DNA from 2 places in the Streptomyces axinellae genome. Region 2 is predicted to be linked to the other one. Evidence: predicted binding sites of a transcription regulator. Region 2 holds the regulator's gene; the other holds the start of a gene.
The links. The regulator HrcA, encoded in region 2, represses chaperone genes, less so after heat shock. The targets are predictions, from matches to a motif close to TTNGCACTCNGNNNNNCNGAGTGCNAA.
Positions count from the first base shown of each region.

Region 1: a site for HrcA is predicted at 3,624-3,650, ahead of groL (chaperonin GroEL). Genes of this name have one in related genera too.

Region 1 covers NZ_BAAARJ010000013.1:73,094-80,539, reverse strand. Annotated here, with positions in the region: gene ABD339_RS20205 (glucosyl-3-phosphoglycerate synthase) at 1-656, opposite strand, end outside; SAM riboswitch class I at 812-996, shown strand; gene thrC (threonine synthase) at 1,014-2,342, shown strand; gene ABD339_RS20195 (MoaD/ThiS family protein) at 2,549-2,824, shown strand; gene ABD339_RS20190 (cold-shock protein) at 3,234-3,437, shown strand; gene groL (chaperonin GroEL) at 3,839-5,467, shown strand; gene ABD339_RS20180 (transglycosylase SLT domain-containing protein) at 6,038-6,688, shown strand; gene ABD339_RS20175 (hypothetical protein) at 6,987-7,397, shown strand.
Region 2 covers NZ_BAAARJ010000002.1:313,099-320,544, forward strand. Annotated here, with positions in the region: gene ABD339_RS03785 (ribonuclease Z) at 1-323, opposite strand, end outside; gene ABD339_RS03790 (histidine triad nucleotide-binding protein) at 330-707, opposite strand; gene ABD339_RS03795 (16S rRNA (uracil(1498)-N(3))-methyltransferase) at 885-1,622, opposite strand; gene ABD339_RS03800 (nitronate monooxygenase) at 1,619-2,716, opposite strand; gene dnaJ (molecular chaperone DnaJ) at 3,023-4,153, opposite strand; gene hrcA (heat-inducible transcriptional repressor HrcA) at 4,154-5,170, opposite strand; gene ABD339_RS03815 (MBL fold metallo-hydrolase) at 5,377-6,120, shown strand; gene ABD339_RS03820 (DUF3097 domain-containing protein) at 6,308-7,183, shown strand; gene hemW (radical SAM family heme chaperone HemW) at 7,270-7,446, shown strand, end outside.

The DNA of each region.
Region 1 (7,446 bases), on a different contig from region 2:
TCGACCCCGTAGCCCACCGGGAACGGCAGCCGCTCCAGCAGCTCCCGGCGCACCGCGTACTCGCCGCCCAGCGGCTGGACCATGCCGGCCAGCAGCGGCCAGTGCAGGTTCAGCAGCGGCCGGGCCACCAGCTCGGTCACCCGGCCGCCGCCCGCCGGGCTGTCCCACAGCGGGCGGTCGTACATGGCCTTGACGAACTGGAGCCGGGGCTCGGTCAGCAGCGGGCCGACGATTCCGGAGACGAAGTCGGCCGAGAAGTCGCGCAGGTCGGCGTCCACGAAGCAGACGATGTCGCCGCTGGTGGCCAGGAGCGAGCGCCACAGCACCTCGCCCTTGCCGGGCAGGGCCGGCAGCCGGGGCAGCAGCTCATCGCGGTGGACGACCTTGGCACCGGCCGCCGCGGCGACCTCGGCCGTGCGGTCGGTGGAGCCCGAGTCCACGACGACCAGCTCGTCCACCAGCGGGGCCGCGCCGGCGGCCAGCTCGCGGCGGATGACCGAGACGATCTCGCCGACGGTCGCCTCCTCGTCCAGCGCGGGGAGTACGACGCTGACGGTCGTGGCGCTGCGGCGCTTGGCCGCCAGCAGCAGGTCGAGCGGCCGGTCGGCCGCGTTCCATGAACGGCTGCGCAGCCATTGCCCCACTTCATCGAGCACGTGCGCGGCCCTCCTGTGATCCATCTCGCGGTGCGGACGCCTGTCTCAAGCCATACCGCTGTCGGTTACAGTCTTGAACAACGCGCAAGGCCCCCGCATGCCGGGGTCGGCGCGACAAATGCCCGGGCGGCCTGTGCCGGCCGGCGCCATAGAGCAGCTCATCCAGAGGGGCAGAGGGAACGGCCCGTTGAAGCCCCGGCAACCATCCCGCGATCCGCGTGTACGCCATGGACTCCGTGTACATGCCCGCGTCCGCGCGGACACTCCAGGCGAGAGAAGCCTTCGTGGGGACGGTGCCAATTCCGGCCCGTGACGAGATACGCCACGGGGAAGATGAGGAGAAAGGGCCTCGCCTCCATGGCTGTGCAGACTGTTGCGAACACCGCGTCCGGCGAATCCGCCGATTCCGCCGCCCCCGCTCCCGACGAGACCGGGACCCCGTCGCTCGGCGCCGCTGTAGCGCTCTCCTGCCGGGAGTGCGGCACCCGCACCCCGCTCGGCCCCAGCTTCGTATGCCTGGAATGTTTCGGTCCGCTTGAGGTGGCGTACGAGCTGCCCACCGGCGACCCGGAAGCCCTGCGCGCACGTATCGAGGCCGGGCCCGCATCGATGTGGCGCTACGCGCCGCTGCTGCCGGTGCCCGCCGACGTCGCCGGGAAGCCGAATCTGAACCCTGGCTTCACCCAGCTGGTGAAGGCCGACCGGCTCGCCGCCGAGCTGGGTGTCACGGGCGGCCTGTACGTCAAGGACGACTCCGGCAACCCCACGCACTCCTTCAAGGACCGCCCGGTCGCCATCGCCCTGGAAGCCGCACGCGCGTTCGGCTTCACCACCTTGTCCTGCTCCTCGACGGGCAACCTCGCGGGCGCCGTCGGCGCGGCGGCCTCGCGCGCCGGGCTGCGCTCGTGCGTGTTCATCCCCGAGGGGCTGGAGCAGAGCAAGGTCGTGATGGCGGCGATCTACGGCGGTGACCTCGTGGCCATCGACGGCACCTACGACGACGTGAACCGTTTCTGCTCGGAGCTGATCGGTGACCCGCTCGGCGAGGGCTGGGGCTTCACCAACGTCAACCTGCGCCCCTTCTACGCCGAGGGCTCCAAGTCGCTGGCGTACGAGATCTGCGAGCAGCTCGGCTGGCGGCTGCCGGACCAGATCGTCATCCCCGTCGCCTCCGGCTGCCAGCTGGTGAAGATCGACAAGGGGCTGCGCGAACTGGTCGAGCTGGGGCTCGTCGAGGACAAGCCGGTCCGGATCTTCGCCGCGCAGGCGGAGGGGTGCTCGCCCGTCTCCCGCGCGTACAAGGACGGGACCGACGTGCGGCCGGTGCGGCGCCCCGACACGATCGCCAAGTCCCTGGCCATCGGAAACCCCGCCGACGGTCCGTACGTCATCGACATCTGCCGGCGGAGCGGCGGGGCTGTCGAGGACGTGAACGACGCGCAGATCGTCGATGCGATGAAGCTGCTCGCGCGGACGGAAGGGGTTTTCGCGGAGACCGCGGGGGGCGTCACGCTGGGCGTCACGCGCAAACTCCTCGACGAGGGTGTCCTGGACCCCTCCCTCAGCACGGTTGTGCTGAACACGGGGGACGGGCTCAAGACGCTCGACGCGGTCGCCCCGTCGGCGGGGCCGTCCGCGGTGATCGCGCCCTCCCTCGACGCGTTCCGTGCGGCTGGGCTCGCCTGAACCTTTTCCGGGGCTTCGCCCCTTCCCCCATTCCCTCGATTCCCCGATGGCCTCGATTCCCCCGATTCCCCGATGGGCTCGCCGACCGGACAGCGGGGCGGCTCCGCCCCAGGAGCCCCCGCGGGGCCCGACGATCGAGGCGCAGGTCGAGGGCACAGATCGAGGCACAGCTTTCGGCGAAGCTCTCTAGCGTAAGGAAGACAAGCATGAGTGTGAATGTCCGAATCCCGACCATCCTGCGGACCTACACCGGTGGCCAGGCGGAGGTGAGCGCCGAGGGCTCGACGCTCGCCGAGGTGCTGGCGGATCTGGAGAAGAATCATGCCGGGATCAGTGCTCGTGTCCTGGATGATGCGGGCAAGCTGCGGCGGTTCGTGAACGTCTACGTCAATGACGATGACGTCCGCTTTGAGCAGGGGCTGGAGACCCCGACGCCGGACGGCGCGGGCGTTTCGATCATTCCCGCAGTGGCCGGAGGCTGATCTTCCGATTGGGCCGCACACAAACGGAATCGCCTCTCCCGGATCATCGTCCGGAAGGGGCGATTCCGCGTTTCGGGAGACGGTAGAGTGACGGAAGATCCCTCCTGCGGCCCTTGCCCAACGCATATGAGAACGCGACAAGTTGTTGCCGAAAACGGCACGCGAATTGTCGTGTTGACCCTCTATGCCCGGCCCGACTTGCCCTGCTTCGCCCGCAGTTGAGCGCTTATTTCCGATCGGACGTGCCCAGAATTCTCGTCCGATTGCCCTGTTGCACAGGGCGTCCGTGCAGATACATTCAGCGGCGGTCGACGCGTTCCGGCGCACACCTCCGGTTACTGGGGGTGAGGTCTGACCCGGGTTCGCGAAGTGCGGACCCGCGTAAGGGCCAGTAATAGGGGAGTTAGGAATGGCTCAGGGCACCGTCAAGTGGTTCAACGCGGAGAAGGGGTACGGCTTCATCGCGGTCGACGGTGGTGCGGACGTGTTCGTCCACTACAGCGCGATCCAGATGGACGGTTACCGCACCCTGGATGAAGGGCAGCGGGTCGAGTTCGAGATCTCGCAGGGTCAGAAGGGGCCGCAGGCGGACATGGTCCGCGTGACCGGCTGAGCGCCGGACTGCAGAGCTTGAGAAAGGGGCCGCACCTCACGGTGCGGCCCCTTTCTGTGCGCGGCTTTCTGCGGACGACTTGCTGCGTACGTGTGCGTGTGACGCGTGTGTGCGCGATGCGTGTGGGCGTGCGCCGGGAGGTGCCCCCATCGGCCCCCTCCCCTCAAGGAGACTCTTTCGTCGCCGCTTGCACTCTGGGGGGTCGAGTGCTAATCATGGGGCTTAGCACTCTCCGCATGAGAGTGACAAAAAGAAGGACCGGGTCGGTGAGGTCCGCAGGCCGGGTGGGGAAGTGAGCCGCCGGGTCGTGGGCCGTCCGTCGCGGGCGCCAGCGCGGTCCGGAGAAATCCAACCCTCCCCTTGCTGCCCGGCATGGGGGAATCCAGGGAGGACCCCTTCACATGGCCAAGATCATCGCCTTTGACGAGGAGGCGCGGCGCGGTCTTGAGCGTGGCATGAACCAGCTTGCCGACGCCGTCAAGGTCACGCTCGGCCCCAAGGGCCGCAACGTCGTTCTGGAGAAGAAGTGGGGCGCCCCCACGATCACCAACGACGGTGTCTCCATCGCCAAGGAGATCGAGCTTGAGGACTCCTACGAGAAGATCGGCGCCGAGCTGGTCAAGGAGGTCGCCAAGAAGACGGACGACGTAGCCGGTGACGGCACGACGACCGCGACCGTCCTGGCCCAGGCGCTCGTCAAGGAGGGCCTGCGCAACGTCGCCGCCGGCGCCAACCCGATGGCCCTCAAGCGCGGTATCGAGAAGGCCACCGAGGCCGTCTCCGGTGCCCTGCTGGAGCAGGCCAAGGACGTGGAGACCAAGGAGCAGATCGCTTCGACCGCCTCCATCTCCGCTGCCGACACCCAGATCGGCGAGCTGATCGCCGAGGCCATGGACAAGGTCGGCAAGGAAGGCGTCATCACCGTCGAGGAGTCGCAGACCTTCGGTCTGGAGCTTGAGCTCACCGAGGGCATGCGCTTCGACAAGGGCTACATCTCCGCCTACTTCGCCACCGACATGGAGCGGATGGAGGCGGAGCTGGAGGACCCGTACATCCTCATCGTCAACTCCAAGATCAGCAACGTGAAGGACCTCCTTCCGCTGCTGGAGAAGGTCATGCAGTCGGGCAAGCCGCTGCTGATCATCGCTGAGGACGTCGAGGGCGAGGCCCTGTCCACGCTGGTCGTAAACAAGATCCGCGGCACCTTCAAGTCCGTCGCCGTCAAGGCTCCGGGCTTCGGTGACCGCCGCAAGGCCATGCTCGGCGACATCGCCATCCTCACCGGCGGTCAGGTCATCGCCGAGGAGGTCGGTCTCAAGCTGGAGAACGCCGGCCTGGACCTGCTGGGCCGTGCCCGCAAGGTCCAGATCACCAAGGACGAGACCACCATCGTCGATGGTGCGGGCGACAGCGAGCAGGTCGCGGGCCGGGTCAACCAGATCCGCGCCGAGATCGAGAACAGCGACTCGGACTACGACCGCGAGAAGCTCCAGGAGCGTCTGGCGAAGCTGGCCGGCGGCGTGGCCGTCATCAAGGCCGGTGCCGCCACCGAGGTCGAGCTGAAGGAGCGCAAGCACCGCATCGAGGACGCGGTGCGCAACGCGAAGGCGGCCGTCGAGGAGGGCATCGTCGCCGGTGGTGGCGTGGCTCTGCTCCAGGCCGGCAGCGTCTTCGAGAAGCTGGAGCTGGAGGGCGACGAGGCCACCGGTGCCGCCGCCGTCAAGCTGGCTCTGGAGGCCCCGCTCAAGCAGATCGCGGTCAACGCGGGTCTTGAGGGTGGCGTCATCGTGGAGAAGGTGCGCAACCTGAGCGCGGGCCACGGCCTGAACGCCGCCTCGGGCGAGTACGTCGACATGATCGCCGAGGGCATCCTCGACCCGGCCAAGGTGACGCGCTCCGCGCTGCAGAACGCCGCCTCCATCGCGGCGCTCTTCCTCACCACCGAGGCCGTCATCGCCGACAAGCCGGAGAAGGCCGCCGCGGGCGCCGACGCCGCTGCTGCCGGTGGCATGGGCGGCATGGACTTCTGATCCCTCCGGATCTCGTCCCGCTGTTCGGACTCCGTCCCACCCGAGGGCGGGCACCCTGCTTCCAGGGGTGCCCGCCCTCGGGCGTTTGTGCCTGCCTTCGGGTGTTTGTGCCTGCTCTCGGGCGTTTCCGGGCCTGTGGCGGCCCGTTTCCGGCTGGGTGGCGGACTTCGGGCGGGGGCTGTGGGCCGTGCGGGAAGGGTGACCGGGACCGCTGAGGCGACGTCCGGATCCGCTGACGTGGCGTGCGGGAGCAGTGGCCGAGAGTCGAACTGGAGGCCGGTGAAAAGCCCTCCGCTGTGATGCCACCCATAGGAGCCACGTCACTCACGAACCGGCTTCGTATGTCTGATTTGTTCCTGATGGGGCGGATTCGGCGCCGTGGGTGCGCGCCCCGAATGACCTGGCTAATTGGACTATTTTGGATAGTACGTCACATATTTGTGCATCTCCTCCGGAATCTCCCAAGGTGGGTCTCAGTCGCACACGGCGTCGGGAAACGCGCCCCGGTTCGCCATCGCCCTCCCGGCATCCGCGACCGCAACGTCCCCGCCGAAAGGTCATTCCGCTCATATGCGTACCACCAGCACCATCAGCACCACTCGAAACAGCAAGTTCGCCCGCTTCTCCACCGCCGGTGTCACCGTTCTCGGTACGGCCGCACTCGCGACCACCGCGTTCTCCGGCCTTGCCCACGCCGAGTCGCCCACGGCGCCGACCGCGAAGCCCGTGAACACCCGCTCCGCCGCCTCCGCCGAGCACGTCGGCGCCCAGGCCGCGGCGCTGCAGAAGACCGCTGCGAAGGCCGACAAGCCCGCTAAGGCCACGAAGGCCGACAAGCCCGCTAAGGCCACGAAGGCCGACAAGCCCACGAAGGCCGACAAGGCCGGTGTCAAGGGGCATGCCGACAACCTGGACGGCTGGATCCGTGAGGCGCGGGCCATCATGAAGAAGCACCACATCCCGGGCTCCTACGAGGGCATCAAGCGGAACATCATCCGTGAGTCGGGCGGTGACCCGAACGCCATGAACGGCTGGGACGTCAACGCCAAGAAGGGCACGCCGTCCAAGGGTCTGCTCCAGGTGATCCAGCCGACGTTCGACCAGTACCACGTCAAGGGCACCGCCGATAAGCTGACCGACCCGGTCGCCAACATCGTCGCCGCCAGCAACTACGCGGCCGACCGCTACGGCTCCATGGACAAGGTCAACTCCGCCTACTGAGTCACTCCGCCCCGGCCGGGCGCTCCGGCCACCCCGGCCAACTGATGATCCGCAGCCCTGTCGCCGTCTCGCGGCCCGACGGGGCTGCACGTGTGTCCGGCGGGAAGAAGGGGCTGCATGTGTGTCCGGGGGGAGAGGGAAAGACGGGTCTGACGTCTGAACAGGTCTGAGGGTTGTCCGTCCGAAGTGGGACATTCACGCTGGAGATGCAGGACTTGACGCTGATGACCCGGATGTCTGCTTCTCCTTTACTTGTGGGTGTACGACGCCACTCCTCACAAGAGCAGGGAGCACGCCCATGAATCCCACCCTCCGTCTCCGCGCCACCGTCGCCGGTGTCATCACCGCCGGCCTGCTCGGCGCGGGCGCCGCGACCGCCGTTGCCGCGCCCTCGGACAGCCACACCCCGGCGGCGCAGTCCGCGCCCAAGCCGGTGGCGAAGACCAACACCGTCACCGCCGACCACACCAAGGTGAAGCCCTGGCAGCAGTTCCGGCTGCACGGGAAGGTCACCGGCATCAAGTCCGGCACGACCGTCTACCTCCAGCAGAAGCAGGGCGCCAAGTGGAAGACCCTGCCGGGCACTTCGGTGGTCAACCGCTCCGGTGACTACTCGATCCGCGTGAAGCTCGGGATGAAGGGCAAGCAGCAGGTGCGCACCCTCATCTCCAAGACCGCGTCCAACGCGGTCACCGTGACCGTGGGCTGACGTCTGGGTCCTGACCCTGGTGCCTGGCGTCGGATGCCTGACGTCGGAT
Region 2 (7,446 bases):
GGCGTGGCGTGCCGCATCCGCGCGAAGGAGGTCCGGCCGGATGCGGGGTAGTGGGCTGTGACGGTGTGCGGCACCCGGTCGAGGCTCAGGTGCTGGATGACGCCGGGCAGGCCGAGGCAGTGGTCGCCGTGGAAGTGCGTCACACAGATCCGGGTGAGGTCGTGCGCGGCCACGGAGGTGTGTGCCATCTGCCGCTGGCTGCCCTCGCCGGGATCGAAGAGGATGCCCTCCCCGTCCCACAGCAGGACGTACCCGTTGTGATTACGCTGCCGGGTGGGCACCTGGCTGGCGGTGCCCAGCACCACCAGTTCCCGGGTGGACAACGCCGGTTACCCGGGGGGCCATTCGAGGCCGCGCCCGCCGAGGACGTGCGCGTGCGTGTGGAAGACGGTCTGGCCGGCGCCGGAGCCGGTGTTGAAGACCACGCGGTATCCCGTCCTGGGACCACCGTCGCCGGGGACGATGTTCTCCTGCGCCGCGACCTCTCCCGTCTCCCGCACCACGTCCGCCATCAGCTGCGGCGCGGCGGCGGCGAGGGTGGCCGCGTCCGGGTAGTGCGCCTTGGGGATCACCAGAACGTGGGTGGGGGCCTGCGGGTTGATGTCCCGGAAGGCGACGGTCGTCTCGGTCTCCCGGATCACCGTCGCCGGGACCTCGCCCGCCACGATCTTGCAGAACAGGCAGTCCGCCTGGGGTTCTCCAGCCATGGACGGGATGCTACCGGTCCCCGCGCACGACCTCGTGCGCAGGCGGGCCGCACCGGCAGGTGGGGCCCGGATCGACAGCCCCGAGGACGGGGGCGGAGGCGGTACGGTCCGGCGTCCCGGGAGGCCGCCCCCGTATCCGGCGTCCCCGGGAGGCCGCCCCGTCCCCGTGAGGACCGCTCAGGACCAGCGGCCGGTCCGCGCCAGCAGTACGGCCGCCGCCGCCGTCCCCGCCGTCGAGGTGCGCAGTACGCTCGGGCCGAGCCGGAGCGCACCGGCCCCTGCCCCTGCGAACAGCTCCAACTCCTCGGGCGATACGCCGCCTTCGGGCCCGACGACCAGCACGATGTGCCCGGCCTCCGGCAGCACCGCGGTGGCCAGCGGCGCCGCGCCCTCCTCGTGGAGCACCCCGGCGAAGTCCGCATCCGCGAGCAGCGAGGCGACATCCTTCGTGGCGGCGAGGTCCCCGACCTCGGGAAAGCGCAGCCGCCGCGCCTGCTTGCCCGCCTCCCGCGCGGTGGCCCGCCATTTGGCGAGCGACTTCGCCGCGCGCTCGCCCTTCCACCGGGTGACGGCGCGCGAGGCGGCCCACGGCACGATCGCGTCGACACCGGTCTCGGTCATGGTCTCGACGGCCAGTTCGCCCCGGTCACCCTTGGGCAGTGCCTGGACGACGGTGAGCCGGGGACGCGGCGCCGGCTCCTCGCGCACCTCGGTGACCTCGACCTCCAGCCGGTCCTTGCCCTCGGCGGCGATCACACTGCCGTAAGCGCCGACGCCCTCGCCGTCCGTGAGGACGACCTCCTCGCCGGGGCGCAGCCGCCGCACCGAGACGGCGTGGCGCCCCTCGGGGCCGCCTAGTACGACGGTTCCGGTGCGCAGCAGTGCGCGGTCGGCGAGAAAGACCGGCGCGGTCATGCGTGCCCCTCTCCACCGCGCGAGGACATTCCCTCGCGAACCACGGACAATTCGGCCGCGAGCACCTCGACAAGCTGCGCCGCGGGCAACTCCCGTGCCAGCCGGTGTCCTTGGCCCGCCCACAGGGCCATCGCCTGCGGGTCGCCCGCCTTGGCCGCCGCCTTGCGCAGCCCGGCGGTCAGATAGTGGATCTGGGGGTAGGCGGCCGGGGCGTATGGTCCGTGCTCGCGCATGAAACGGTTCACCAGTCCGCGTGCCGGGCGTCCCGAGAAGGCGCGGGTCAGCTCGGTGCGGGTGAACAGCGGGTTGGTCATGGCCTGTTTGTGCAGCGGGTTGGCGCCGGATTCGGCGGTGACCAGGAAGGCCGTCCCCAGCTGGGCCGCGCTCGCCCCGGCCGCCAGCACCGCGGCGATCTGGCCGCCGCGCATCAGCCCGCCTGCGGCGACGATCGGCAGCTGTACCGACTCCTTGACCTGCGTCACCAGCGAGAGCAGCCCGACGCCGCCCACCGAGGCGTCCGCCTGCGGGTCGTCCCGGTGGGTGCCCTGGTGGCCGCCCGCCTCGATGCCCTGAAGGCACACGGCCTGCGCGCCGGCCCACTGCGCGGTCTGCGCCTCGGCGACGGTGGTCGCGGTGACCATGGTGTACGTGCCCAGCTTCGCGAAGCGCTCCAGCACACCGCGCGCGGGGCAGCCGAAGTGGAAGGAGACGACGGGGACGGGATCTTCGTAGAGGATCGCCAGCTTCCCGTCGTACGCGTCGTCCGAGCCGCCCTCGGTGTCACCCAGTTCGGTCTCGTACCAGGTGGCCTCGCCCGCCAGCTGCTCGCGGTAGACCGCGACCGCCGCCGGATCGGCCGTGCGCGACTGGGGCATGAAGAGGTTGACGCCGAAGGCCCGCCGGGTGAGGCGGCGCAGCTGTCTGATCTCCTCGTACATCGCGTCGGGCGTTTTGTACCCGGCGGCGAGAAAGCCCAGCCCGCCCGCCTCGCTGACGGCGGCGGCCAGCTCGGGACGGGAGACGCCACCGGCCATCGGTGCCTGGATGACGGGGTGTTCGGTCAGCTCGGAGAGCGTAGGCAGCGCGGTGGACATGGCCCTTATCCTGTCACGCTCCCCTACGAACCCTGCACTCCGTGTCACCAACGCTCGCGGCGCCCCCCACCTGCCCGAAGGGCGCCCAGCGGGACCCCGACAACGCCGGTGCCCCGCGACTTCAACGCGGGGCCCTGCGGCCTCGACTCCGGACACCGCGGCCCCAATACCCGGTACCGCGAAGCGCGTTACCCATCTTCCCAGGGACAACCCCCGGCCCCCCGGCCGCGAACAACCAGCCGGTCAACGCCCGTTACCCCACCCCCGGGGGACAACCCCCGGACCCCCGGCCGGACAACCATCCGGTCAACGCCCGTTGAAGGCGTCCTTCAGGCGGGAGAACAGCCCCTGCTGGCCCGGCTGGAACTGGCCGGTGGGCCGCTCCTCGCCGCGCAGCTGGGACAGGCGGCGGAGCAGTTCCTCCTGCTCCGGCTCCAGCTTGGTGGGGGTGGTGACCTCGACGTGGACGATCAGCTGGCCACGGCCGCCGCCGCGCAGATGCGTGATGCCGCGCTCGTGCAACGGGACCGACTGGCCGGACTGGGTGCCGGGGCGGATGTCGATCTCCTCCATGCCGTCCAGCGTCTCCAGCGGCACCTTCGTGCCGAGGGCCGCCGCCGTCATGGGGATGGTGACCGTGCAGTGCAGGTCGTCGCCGCGCCGCTGGAAAGTCGGGTGCGGGGCCTCGTGGATCTCCACGTACAGATCGCCCGCCGGGCCGCCGCCCGGGCCGACCTCGCCCTCGCCTCCGAGCTGGATGCGGGTGCCGTTGTCAACGCCCGCGGGGATCTTCACGGTCAGGCTGCGCCGCGAGCGCACCCGGCCGTCGCCCGCGCACTCCGGGCAGGGGGTGGGCACGACCGTGCCGAAGCCCTGGCACTGCGGGCAGGGCCGCGAGGTCATGACCTGGCCCAGGAAGGAGCGGGTGACCTGGGAGACCTCGCCACGGCCGCGGCACATGTCACAGGTCTGGGCCGAGGTGCCCGGCGCGGCGCCCTCGCCGCTGCACGTGCCGCAGACGACGGCGGTGTCCACCTGGATGTCCTTGGTGGTACCGAACGCCGCCTCGTCCAGGTCGATGTCCAGCCGGATCATGGCGTCCTGGCCCCGGCGCGTGCGCGAGCGCGGGCCGCGCTGCGAGGCGGTGCCGAAGAAGGCGTCCATGATGTCGCTGAAGTTGCCGAAGTTGCCGGCGCCGAAGCCGCCCGCCCCGCCACCGCTGGAGTTCGGGTCCCCGCCGAGGTCGTAGACCTGCTTCTTCTGCGGGTCGGAGAGCACCTCGTAAGCGGTGTTGATCTCCTTGAACCGCTCCTGGGTCTTCGGGTCCGGGTTGACGTCCGGGTGCAGCTCGCGGGCGAGCCTGCGGAACGCCTTCTTGATTTCGTCCTGCGAGGCGTCGCGCTGCACGCCGAGGACCGCGTAATAATCCGTCGCCACTTACGACTCCGCGAGGATCTGTCCGACGTACCGTGCCACTGCGCGTACAGCTCCCATCGTTCCGGGGTAGTCCATGCGGGTCGGGCCGACCACGCCGAGCTTGGCGACTGCTTCGTCGCCCGAACCGTAGCCGACCGAGACGACCGATGTGGAACTCAGTCCCTCGTGCTGATTCTCATGCCCGATTCGTACCGTCATACCCGGGTCCTTGGCTTCCCCGAGCAGCTTCAGCAAGACGACCTGCTCCTCCAGCGCCTCCAGGACGGGGCGGATGGTCAGCGGGAAGTCGTGTCCGAAGCGGGTGAGATTGGCGGTGCCGCCGATCATCAGCCGCTCCTCGGTCTCCTCGACCAGGGTCTCCAGCAGCGTCGCCAGCACGGCCGAGATCGTGCCCCGGTCATCGGCGTCGAACGACTCGGGAAGATCCTGCACCAGGGAGGGGACCTCGGTGAAACGCTCGCCCACCACACGGCTGTTGAGCCGCGCCCGCAGGTCGGCGAGGACCGTCTCGCCGATCGGCGCCGGGCAGTCGATCAGGCGCTGCTCGACGCGGCCGGTGTCGGTGATCAGCACCAGCATCAGCCGCGCCGGGGCCAGCGCCAGCAGTTCCACATGCCGCACCGTCGAACGGGTCAGCGAGGGGTACTGCACGACGGCGACCTGCCGGGTGAGCTGCGCGAGCAGCCGGACGGTGCGCCCCACGACGTCGTCGAGATCGACGGCGCCGTCGAGGAAGTTCTGGATGGCGCGCCGCTCCGGCGAGGACAGGGGCTTGACGCCGGCGAGCTTGTCGACGAAGAGGCGGTACCCCTTGTCGGTGGGGATACGGCCCGCGCTGGTGTGCGGCTGGGCGATGAAACCCTCGTCCTCCAGCGCGGCCATGTCGTTGCGGACAGTGGCCGGGGACACCTGGAGGTTGTGCCGCTCGGTGAGTGCCTTGGAGCCCACGGGCTCCTCCGTGCCGACATAGTCCTGGACGATGGCGCGGAGCACCTCAAGACGGCGCTCGCTGAGCATGGCGCACACCTCCCGTCCGGCCGCGGTCCTGGATACCTTCCCTGGCACTCTCCGATCGGGAGTGCCAGGCTCCCTGTGCCAGTGTACGGCCGGTCGCCACGGCCAGGGCAAGGGCCGCCTGATCGAGCGGGCTCGACCGTATCGCGCGGGGCCTGGAGGCAGGCAGTGGACAAGCACTGCCCGCCCCGTGCCGTTAGCGTCGTCGTATGGAGCCGGATCGGGAAGACGCAGGGCGGAATCCGTCCACGCGCGACACGGACTGGGAGCGGATCGCACCGGGGGTGATCCGCCGCAGGCTGCCGCAGTGGGACGCGACGGTGGGCGCGGTCGGCGGCACGGAGGAGGTGCTGGTCATCGACACCGGCTCCTCGCTGCGCGAGGGTGCCCGGATCCGGGCCGACGTACGTGCCCGGCTGGGCGCCCCGGTGACCCGGGTGGCGCTGACCCACCCGCACTTCGACCACGTCTTCGGCACGGCCGTCTTCTCCGGCGCGCAGGTGTACGGGGCCGTCGGCGTCGCCGAACTCCTCGGCAGGCAGGCCGAGTCGCTGCGCGACGAGGCCGTCGCGCACGGTCTCCTGGAGGACGAGGCGGCGGAGGCGGCCGACATCCTGGTGCCGCCGCACCATCCGGTCTGCGGCGAGCTGACGCTCCCCCTGGGCGGGCGGGAGGCGGTCCTCGCCAACCTCGGCCCCGCACACTCCGGACACGACCTCGCGGTGCTGGTGCCCGGCTCGCCCGATGTCGTCTTCTGCGGCGACCTGGTGGAGGAGTCCGGCGAGCCGCAGGCGGGCCCGGACGCGCACCCGGCCCGCTGGCCGGAGGCACTGGAGCGGCTGCTGACGCTGGGCGGCGAGGACGCGGTGTATGTGCCCGGGCACGGCGCGCTGGTGGACGCCGCGTTCGTCCGCGCGCAACGCGAGGCGCTGGTACGCCGGTTCGCCTCCTGAACCGGACGCGCGCCGTTCGGGCCAGGACCGGATACTTGCCGGGTCCGGGTTCCGCACCGGATGCCCGCCGGTTCGAGCCTCGCACCGGATACCCGCCCGTTCCGGCCGGGGGCCGGATGGCTCGCGGGCTCGGCTCAGCACGGGCGCACTCCGTGCCGCCGCACGGGCCGCGTAGCAGAATGTGCCCATGCGCAGCCGCTACGACAGCCCCGACCTCACCCCTCCGTGGAAGCGGAAGCAGCCGGTGCCCGAGGTGCCCGCCGACCGGGATCTGGTGGTGGAGGAGGTCACGACCGGATTCTGCGGTGCGGTCATCCGGTGCGAGAAGACCGCCGAGGGCCCGACCGTCACGCTGGAGGACCGCTTCGGCAAGCACCGCGTCTTCCCCATGGCACCGCGCGGCTTCCTGCTGGAGGGCCGGACCGTGACCCTGATCCGCCCGGGCCCGGCCGGCGCCGCAACGGCGCCCTCGGGCCCGCGCCTGACGGCCTCCGGTTCGCTTGCCGTGCCCGGCGCCCGCGCCCGGGTGGCCCGCGCTGGCCGCATCTACGTCGAGGGCCGGCACGACGCCGAGCTGGTCGAGAAGGTGTGGGGGGACGACCTGCGCATCGAGGGCGTCGTCGTCGAGTACCTGGAGGGCGTCGATGACCTGCCCGCCATCGTCGAGGCGTTCTCCCCGGGCCCCGATGCCCGGCTGGGCGTGCTGGTCGACCACCTCGTGCCCGGCTCCAAGGAGTCCCGTATCGCGGCAGAGGTCACCGGGGGCGGTGCGGGCGGTGCGGGCGGTGCGGGCGGTGCGGGAAACGTGCTGGTCGTGGGCCATCCGTACATCGACATCTGGGAGGCCGTGAAACCCTCCTCGGTCGGCATCGCGGGGTGGCCCCGGGTGCCGCGCGGCACCGACTGGAAGCGCGGGGTGTGCGAGGGCCTGGGCTGGGCCCCCAACACGGGCGCCGCCTGGCAGCGCATCCTCGGCTCCGTCCGTACCTACAAGGACCTGGAGCCGGCGCTCCTGGGACGGGTGGAAGAGCTGATCGACTTCGTGACGGCGCCGGAGGGCTGACAGCCGGGCACGAAAGAGTGACGGCCGGGCCGGGGGCGCACCGGCCGGGCCGATCCGGAAATTCCGCGGCGGGGGACAATGGACCCATGCCCTCCGCACTCCCCGACGGCGAACCCGTGCCCGAGGACGGCTCTCTGCCGCCCTCCGCGCGGGAAGAGCGCACGTCGCGCCCCCTCGGCTTCTACCTGCACGTTCCGTTCTGCGCCACCCGCTGCGGCTACTGCGACTTCAACACCTACACGGCCACCGAGCTGCGCAGCGGC